2 regions of the Castellaniella sp. GW247-6E4 genome follow, and region 1 is predicted to be linked to the other one. Evidence: predicted binding sites of a transcription regulator. Region 1 holds the regulator's gene; the other holds the start of a gene.
What was found. Region 1 encodes sigma-54, which starts transcription at its own class of promoters, with help from an activator protein. Its sites were predicted from a motif close to TGGCANGNAANCTGCTTT; they were not measured.
Positions count from the first base shown of each region.

Region 2: a site for sigma-54 is predicted at 2,139-2,156, ahead of exaC (acetaldehyde dehydrogenase ExaC). Genes of this name have one in related genera too.

Region 1 is NZ_JBELOI010000002.1:119,297-123,707, forward strand. Features, by position in the region: gene leuA (2-isopropylmalate synthase) at 1-883, opposite strand, end outside; gene ABS761_RS03690 (hypothetical protein) at 1,327-1,869, opposite strand; gene rpoN (RNA polymerase factor sigma-54) at 1,885-3,264, shown strand; gene ABS761_RS03700 ((2Fe-2S)-binding protein) at 3,279-3,524, shown strand; gene bfr (bacterioferritin) at 3,607-4,077, shown strand; gene ABS761_RS03710 (hypothetical protein) at 4,100-4,411, opposite strand, start outside.
Region 2 is NZ_JBELOI010000009.1:34,937-39,347, reverse strand. Features, by position in the region: gene ABS761_RS11985 (sigma-54-dependent Fis family transcriptional regulator) at 103-1,968, opposite strand; gene exaC (acetaldehyde dehydrogenase ExaC) at 2,239-3,765, shown strand; gene ABS761_RS11975 (helix-turn-helix domain-containing protein) at 3,809-4,411, opposite strand, start outside.

The DNA.
Region 1 (4,411 bases):
GGGTGTACAGGTTCAGGGCCAGGGTGACCAGGTCCACGTTGCCGGTGCGCTCGCCGTTGCCGAACAGGCAGCCTTCAATGCGGTCGGCGCCGGCCATGACGGCGAACTCGGCGGCGGCCACGGCCGTGCCGCGATCGTTGTGCGGGTGTACGCTCAGGACGATCTTGTCGCGCTCGGCCAAGTGCGTGTGCATCCACTCGATCTGGTCGGCGTACAGGTTGGGGGTGGTCGCCTCGATGGTGGCGGGCAGGTTCAGGATGATCTTGTCTTGCACGGTGGGTTGCCAGGCCTCGACCACGGCGTTGCAGACCTCGAGGGCAAACTCGGGCTCGGTGGTGCTGAAGACCTCGGGCGAGTATTCGTAGCGCCAATGGGTCTCGGGATGCTTGGCGACCTCGGCCTTGACGATGAGGGTGCCCTGGACGGCGATCTGGCGGACCTCGTCGCGGCTCATGCGAAAGACGATCTTGCGAAAGGCGGGTGCGCAGGCGTTGTACATGTGGATGATCGCGTGCTTGGCGCCCGCGGCCGCTTCGACCGTGCGGGCGATCAGATCCTCGCGGGCCTGGGTCAGCGCGATGATCGTCACGTCGTCGGGGATGCGATGCTCGTCGACGAGCTTGCGCACGAAGTCGAAATCGGTCTGCGAGGCCGAGGGGAAGCCCACCTCGATTTCCTTGAAGCCGATCTTGATCAACTGCTCGAAGAAACGCAGTTTGCGCTCGACGCTCATCGGTTCGATCAGCGCCTGGTTGCCGTCGCGCAGATCCGTGCTCATCCAGATCGGGGGTTGCGCGATGCGGCGGCTGGGCCACGTGCGTTCAGAAAAATCATGGACGAACGGACGGAACGGGACGTATTTGTCGGAAGGATTCTTGATCATGGCGATACCTGGCTGTGCGGTGTGTCATCCGGCGCGCGGATGCGAAAAGACGGGAACTGTGGCGGATGCAGGTTGCCGAACTGCCACGCGGCGCTAGGCCCGGCAACCGATCGGTAGCAGCAGTAGCGCAGGTAGGAGGGACGAAAGGAGCTGCAAGCGGGACGGGGCCGCCACGCGCACGCGCCCTGCCGCGGCGGATCGCGGCGGGAGAACGGAGGGGCTGCGTGAAATGCTCATAATGTGAAAGTCAACCATATTTTCCGGCGGCTGGCAAGGGGCCGGGCCCGCGCACCGTCCACCGCCGCGCGCATTGACACAGGGGCATTGCCCTCGGAATCGCCTGCGCGGCGCAGTTTTCGGGTTGCGGCCGATGCTCGGCGGGTCATGGAGCGCCGCAGGCGGATTGCCGGTGCGGAATGTTGTTGATTTGCACACCCGCGTGCTCAGTCGTTGTGCCGTGCCTGTTCCAGGGCGGCCCGTTGCCGCGCGGCCCGTTGCAGCTTGCCGGCGCGATCGGCGCGCAGCCCATCGCGGGCCCGTTGCAGGTCGGCGACGCGCAGGGGCTCGTCGCGTTCCTGCCAGGCCCAGAGCAAGACCTCTAGAGCAGGGGCCGACAGTCCATTGGACAGCTGCGCGAAGGTGGCCTCGTCGATCGGCCTGCCACGGGCGGTGCGCATCGAGGCGCGCGCGAACAGAGCCAGAAAATAGGCTATGATGACCGTGCTCAACGCCACCAGCGCCCACCAGAAGAACGGGTTGTACCGCTGCATCAGCGCGGTAGCCTCGGCGCCCATCACATGCAGGCCCGCGTAGTCGATGCCGTCGCCGAAGGCCAACAGCCTGTTGAGCAAGTCATACCAGGCCAGGGCAACCACCGCGATCACGATTGTGACGATGATCTTGCGAGTCGCCGTCAGTTTGAACAAGGCGGTGCGCAAGATCGCGTGATCCTGGCGGCTGGGGTGTCGTGTCTGTTCGGAATTCATGATCGTATTTTAACTATGCAATCGCGTCCGTCCCTGGAATTGGGTCAGCGTCAGCAACTGGTCCTGACCCCGCAGCTACAGCAGGCCATCCGCCTGCTGAATTGCTCGTCCCAGGAACTGGAGCAGGAACTGGCGCAGGCGCTCGAGGAAAACCCCATGCTCGAGCGGCTGGAGACGCCGGACGAGACGGCGGTGCAGGCCGAGCAGCTCGAGCGCTGGTGGTCGCAGCCCGCGGCCAGGGTCGGCAGCGATGATATCCCAGAAAGCGGGCGCGGGCAGAATTTCGAGGAGTTTCTTTTACAACAGTTACATGCCACCCGGGCCACGGAACGCGACCGGGCCCTGGTCGCCGCGCTGGTGTCCGCCCTGGACGAGCACGGCTACCTGGACGGGGCGCTTGAGGAGTTGGCGGCGGCCCTGCCGGCCGACTGGGAGGTCGATCCCGACGAACTGGCCGCCGCCTTGCGCTTGCTGCAATCCTTCGATCCGCCGGGGGTGGGTGCGCGCGGGCTGGCCGAGTGTCTGGCGCTGCAGCTTGGCCGGTTGGCCGATGATGGCGCGGAGGACGCGGCGGCGCTCGACTGCGCGCGCCGCATGACGGCGCACCTGGACCTGCTTGCGGCCGGCAAGTTCAGCCGCCTGTGCGATCTCCTGGGGTGCGATCGCGCGCGGCTCGATCGCGCGCACGCCATGATCCTGCGCCTCGAGCCCCGTCCGGGGCGCGCCTGGGACTCGGGGAGCATCCATTACATCGTGCCCGACGTGCTGCTGCATCGGGCCCGCGGCCGTTGGCAGGCCAGCCTCAATCCCGCCCTCGCCCCGCGTCTGCGGGTCAACCGGGTGTATGCGGACTGCCTGGCGCAGACCGATGAGGCCGGCGCCTTGCAAGAGCAGGTGCGTCAGGCAAGGACGCTGATCCGCAGCTTGGGCCAGCGGCAGCAAACGATCCTGCGGGTGGCCCAGGCGCTGGCCGAGCGTCAGCACGAATTCCTCGAGAACGGCCCGCGGGCGCTGCGGCCCCTGGTGCTGCGCGACATCGCCGAGGAGCTCGGCCTGCACGAGTCCACGATCTCGCGGGCGACGCGTCAAAAATACGCCCAGACCCCCTGGGGCATCTACGAGATGAAACAGTTCTTTGGCACGGCGGTCCAGACCCGCGATGGCGAGGACACGTCGGCCCTCGCGGTCCGGGACCTGATGAAGGCCATTCTCGTCGATGAGCCCGCCGGGCGGCCTTTGTCGGACAGCCGCATCGCCGAGCTGCTGGCCGAGCGCGGCGTATCCATTGCCCGGCGCACGGTCGCAAAGTACCGTGAGGCGATGGGCGTGCCGACGGCGAGCCTGCGCAAGGCGCGCGCCGGTCTCGCAGGGGCTTGCGCGATACAGGAAAAATGATGATAATGATTCGCATGTATATTTGTGTATGCAATGCGATCAGCGAGCGTCAGGTCCAGGAGGCCGTGGCGCAGGGCGCCCAGGCACTGTCCGATCTCCAGGCCAGTCTTGGAGTGGCGACCTGCTGCGGGCATTGCGCCGAAACCGCGGCAGAGTATCTGCCGGGCGGCCGTTACGCCGCCGCACCCGCGCTGGATCTCGCCAGCCTGGCGCCCAGCACCGTGTTCGAGGGCCGGGAAGTCCGCCGCCGCGCCGCCTGACCGCCCCAAGGAAAAAGCGACGTGTTAGGCTAATGCTTTGGGCCTCAGCCGCCGGCGAGGCCCGCCGACAGGAGCACTGGCCATGAAAGGCGACAAGACGGTCATTCAGCATCTCAACAAGCAGCTCAAGAACGAGCTCTCGGCCATCAATCAGTATTTCCTGCATGCGCGCATGCTCAAGCACTGGGGCTTCGAAAAGCTCGGGAAGCACGAATACGAGGAATCCCTGGGCGAGATGCGCCATGCGGACCAACTGATCGAGCGCATCTTCATGCTCGATGGCCTGCCCAATTTGCAAGACCTGCACAAGCTCCTGATCGGCGAGACCGTCCCCGAGATCCTCGCCTGTGATCTGAAACTGGAAACCGCCGCACAGGCGACCGTCAGAGAGGCCATGGCCTATTGCGAATCGGTGCGGGACTTTACCTCGCGCGACCTGTTTCAGGACATTCTGAACGACACTGAGGAACACATCGACTGGCTGGAAACCCAGATCGAGCTCGTCGATAAGGTCGGCCTGCAGAACTACCTGCAATCCCAGATGGGCGAGTGATCCCCCGGCGTCCGGCGTTGCGCTAATTAGCGGGATTGCGCGCCGGACAGTCGTCCACCCGGCCCCATGCGTTGTTGGGTTCGCAGTACTTGTTGCGGGCCGCCCAGGCACACGATGGCCTGGAAAAGAATCCTTTGCTCTCACAGAGCGCCAGTTCCTTGCGGAAGGCCGCCTGCCAGTTGCCGTCCTGGCCCTGGGGGCCCGCCGCCGCCGGCGGGGCGGTCGTGATGTCCACTGGCTGTATCGCGCTCGAGCCGAGGGCGCCGACCGTGGCGATGCCCTCGAGGCCGTTACGCTGGTTTTGTGATGCCAGGGCGATCGCCTCATCCATGGT
Region 2 (4,411 bases), on a different contig from region 1:
TCGCCAGGGCGGATCGCCTCCGGCAGCACGTGAAAGGGCCGCTCTCGCAGCGGCCCTTTTTTCACGCGGGGCCGTACAGGACGGCGTTGTCTCGAAAAAGCATTACTGCTGCAACCGACGGTGCAGGGTGCTGCGGTGCATGCCAAGCAGGCGGGCCGCCCGGCTGATGTTGCCCTGGCAGGCTTGCAGGGCCTGCTCGATGGCGCGGTCCTCGATTTCGCGCAGCGTGCGCGGCGCGGCGCGCGTCTCGTTGTGGCCGGTGCTCGCGGCCTCTGTGTGGTTGTGGGCATCGTCCGGCGCGCGCGCGTCCTCTTGCCCCCCGGTTGGAAAGGGCGACGGATCGAGCAGGTCTTTGGGCAGCATGTGGGCCCCGACGGGGCTCGGCCCCGGGTAGAGGCAGCGCAGGCGATTGAGCAGGCTGCGCATCTCGCGGTAGTTGCCCGGCCAGGGCAGTGCGGCCAGGAATTCGAGGGCTTCAGGCTCGAGGCGCCCGCCCAAGTCCGCATAGTATCGGTCGAGAAATTCGGGAAGGCCGGGCCGATTTCGCAGTGGCGGCAGATGGACGGGCATGTCCTGCAGGCGATAGTACAGATCGGCGCGGAAGGCCCCGCGGGCCACCAGGGCCTTGAGGTCCTGGTGGCTGGCGCTGATCAGCCCGAATTCGAGGGGGATCCGCTTGTCCGAGCCCAGGGGCTGGACCTCGCGTTCCTGCAGCACGCGCAGCAGGCGGGTCTGCAACGCCAGGGGCATGTCGCCGATCTCGTCGAGGAACACGATGCCGTGCTGCGCTTGCAGCAGCAGGCCGCGCGCGCCGTCGCGGCGGGCGCCGGTGAAGGCGCCCGATTCGTAGCCGAAGAGCTCTGATTCGACCAGGGATTCAGGCAGGGCGGCGCAGTTGATGGCCACGAAGCTGCCTTGCCGCCAAGAGCTGCCGGCATGGACATGGCGGGCGAGGACTTCCTTGCCGGTGCCGGTTTCGCCTTGCAGCAGGACCGCAAGGCCCGCGTCCACGGCGCGCACGGCCTGCTCCAGCAGGGGACGGCTGAGCGCATCGGGCGCGGGCAAGGCCCGCGCGGCCGGGGGCGCCGCAAGCGCCTGAGCGGCACCGCGCCCCCGGACCGGGGCCGGGGCCGGGGCATGCAGGCGGCCGGTCATGCGCCCGCCGTCGCGGCGGCGCAGGAGGCCCTCGTGGGTGTCGAGCGGGCCGTCCAGCCAGCGCCCGATGGGGGAGCCGATCAGGTCCCAGTCGGCACCCAGCGCCGTCAGCGCTGCTTCGTTGGCGCCGGCGATGCGCTTGTCGTCGTCCAGCAGCAAGATGGCATGTCCGGCCGCGCTGCGGGGGGCGGCCTCGAGCGTGAATTCGAGGCGGGCAAGCGGGGTGTCGCAGAGTACGCGATCGGCGATCTGGCGGGCGTAGGTCCAGACCAGCCCCAGCGCGTAGTCCTGGACCTCGTCGGCGGGGCCCGACAAGTCGAGGATGCCGAGAATCTCGCCGGTGGCCGAGAAGATCGGCGCCGCATGGCAGCTCAGGATGCTGTTGCAGGGCAGGAAATGCTCGCGCCCATGCACGCGCACCGGCTTGCCGTCGTGGAGGGCCGTGCCAATGGCATTGGTGCCGCGCATCGGCTCGGCCCAGCTCACGCCCGGCTGCAGCGCGACGCGCCGGGCCTTGTCGAGAAAGGATTTGCAGCCTTCTTCGTGGAGGATGAGGCCGCTGGGATCGGTGAGCAGCACGAGGCCCCTGGCCGCCCCCGCCATGGCGCCCAGCGCGCCGATGCCGGGCCCGGCGTGACGCAGCAGGCGTTGATTGGCCTCGCGGCGCACCACGAGGTCGGCGCGCGGCAGCGGGTTGGGATCCGCGAGTTGAGCTGGATCGAGCTGGGCACAGCGCTCCCAGGATCGATGAATGCGAGCGGGCGGATCCTGGCGTGCGCTCGGCGACAGGCTCAGTGGCGGGGATATCGGCATATGGCCTCCCGGGTCCAGGATTGCGACAGTGGGGTGTCGCGTTGCGCGACAACAAGGTGTCGCGCTTTGCGATAGTTCCTTGTTTTTGAAAGATAAGTATGCCATCGAGGTCCGTCGATGGGAAGCGTCCCGCGACGCTGGGCCTGCTTCTCCGTGCTTCATGGAAAACTTGGCATGCTCGTTGCTTCAGATAAAAGGACGGCCCGTGCGATTGGCGGGGCGAGCAAAGGCCCTGATCCGCCGGGCCCATCATTCGAACAGGAGACCAGCATGGACATGAGCGATCTGAAGCATTTTGGCATCGATATCGGCTTTCCCTATAAAAAGCACTATGAAAACTATATCGGCGGGCGCTGGGTCGCACCGGCCGGAGGGCAGTACTTTGACAATATCTCGCCCATCACCGGGCAGGTGTTCTGCGAGGTGCCGCGCTCGGACGCCGCGGACGTGGACGCCGCGCTGGATGCGGCGCACGCCGCGCGCAAGGCCTGGGGCCAGGCCTCGGTGGCTGAGCGTGCGGGCGTGCTGCTGCGCATGGCCGATCGGATGGAGCAAAACCTGCGCCTGCTGGCGGTGGCCGAGACCATCGACAACGGCAAGCCCTTGCGCGAGACCATGGCGGCGGACCTGCCCCTGGCGATCGACCACCTGCGCTATTTCGCGGGCTGCATCCGCGCCCAGGAAGGCGGAATCTCCGAGATCGACAAGACCACGGTGGCCTATCATTTCCATGAGCCCATGGGCGTCGTGGGCCAGATCATCCCGTGGAATTTCCCGCTGCTGATGGCGGCCTGGAAACTCGGCCCCGCACTGGCGGCGGGCAATTGCGTGGTCCTCAAGCCGGCCGAGCAGACGCCCGCCTCGATCCTGGTCCTGATGGAGCTGGTGGGCGACCTGCTGCCCCCGGGCGTGCTCAACATCGTCAACGGCTACGGCAGGGAAGCCGGCGCGGCGCTGGCCTCGAGCAAGCGCATCGCCAAGATCGCCTTCACCGGCTCGACGCCGACGGGCCGGCATATCCTGCACGCCGCCGCGGACAACCTGATCCCGAGCACGGTCGAGCTCGGCGGCAAGAGCCCGAACATCTTTTTTGCCGATGTCATGGACCGGGATGACGCTTATTTCGACAAGGCGCTCGAAGGCTTGAGCATGTTTGCGCTCAACCAGGGTGAGGTATGCACCTGCCCGTCGCGGATCCTGATCCAGGAATCCATCTACGAGCGCTTCATCGAGCGCGCCGTCAAGCGTGTCGAAGGCATGAAAACCGGTCACCCCCTCGATGCCGGCACCATGGTCGGCGCCCAGGTCTCGCAGGCCCAGCTCGACAAGATTCTCGGCTACATCGACATCGGCCGCGACGAGGGCGCGCGCTGCCTGACGGGCGGGGTGCGCAATGCGCCGGGCGAGGGCCTGGACCAGGGCTTCTACGTCAAGCCGACGCTGCTGTTCGGCGAGAACAGCATGCGCGTGTTCCAAGAGGAAATCTTTGGGCCGGTGGCCTCGGTGATGACGTTCAAGGACGAGGAAGAAGCGGTGGAGCTGGCCAACGACACCTTCTACGGCCTGGGAGCGGGGGTCTGGACACGCGATGGCTCGCGCGCCTACCGGATGGGCCGCGAGATCCAGGCCGGGCGCGTGTGGACCAATTGCTATCACCTGTACCCGGCGCATGCCGCCTTCGGTGGCTACAAGCAGTCCGGCATTGGTCGCGAGAACCACAAGATGGCGCTCAACGCCTATCAGCAGACCAAGTGCCTGCTGGTGAGCTACAGCCCCGACGCCCTCGGGTTCTTCTGACCCACGGCCCGGGCATGCGTCTCATCGCCCGGGCGGTGAGGCGTCAGGTCCCGGCGCGCTGGCGGAAGGCCTTGGGCGACACGCCCGAGGCCTTCTTGAAGAAGCGCGTGAAGTATGCCGGGTCCGAGAATCCCAGCTCGTACGAAATCTCGCTGATCGTCATCGAGGTGTAGACCAAGCTGCGGCTGGCCTCCAGCAGCAGGCGCTCATGGATGAGCTCGAGCGGGGACTTGTCCGCCTGGTTGCGCGTGATCACATTCAGGTGTGCCGGCGTGATCCCGAGGGTTCGGGCGTAGTAGGCCACGTCGTGGTGGGTGGTGTGGGATTGGTCCAGCAACTCGCCAAAGCGCGAGAAATGCTCGTGGCTGCGCGGCCGCGGGGCGAGGCGCTGGCCGATCGGCCGGTTGCGCCGCAGCCAGACATAGATCAGCGTGAGCAGGGCCTCGATCTGTATGCCGCGGTAGGGCGCCCGCGCGGTGTATTCGGCATTCAGGCGGGTGAAGGCATTGCGTATGGTGTCCTGATCGACACGGCGCTCGAGCACGTGGATGTGGGGCAGAGAGGGCAGGGGAGCGCTCTCGTCCAGGTTGCGCGAGAGCTGCGTGAGCAACGGATAGGCGATGGTCATCACGTAGCCCTGGCAGTC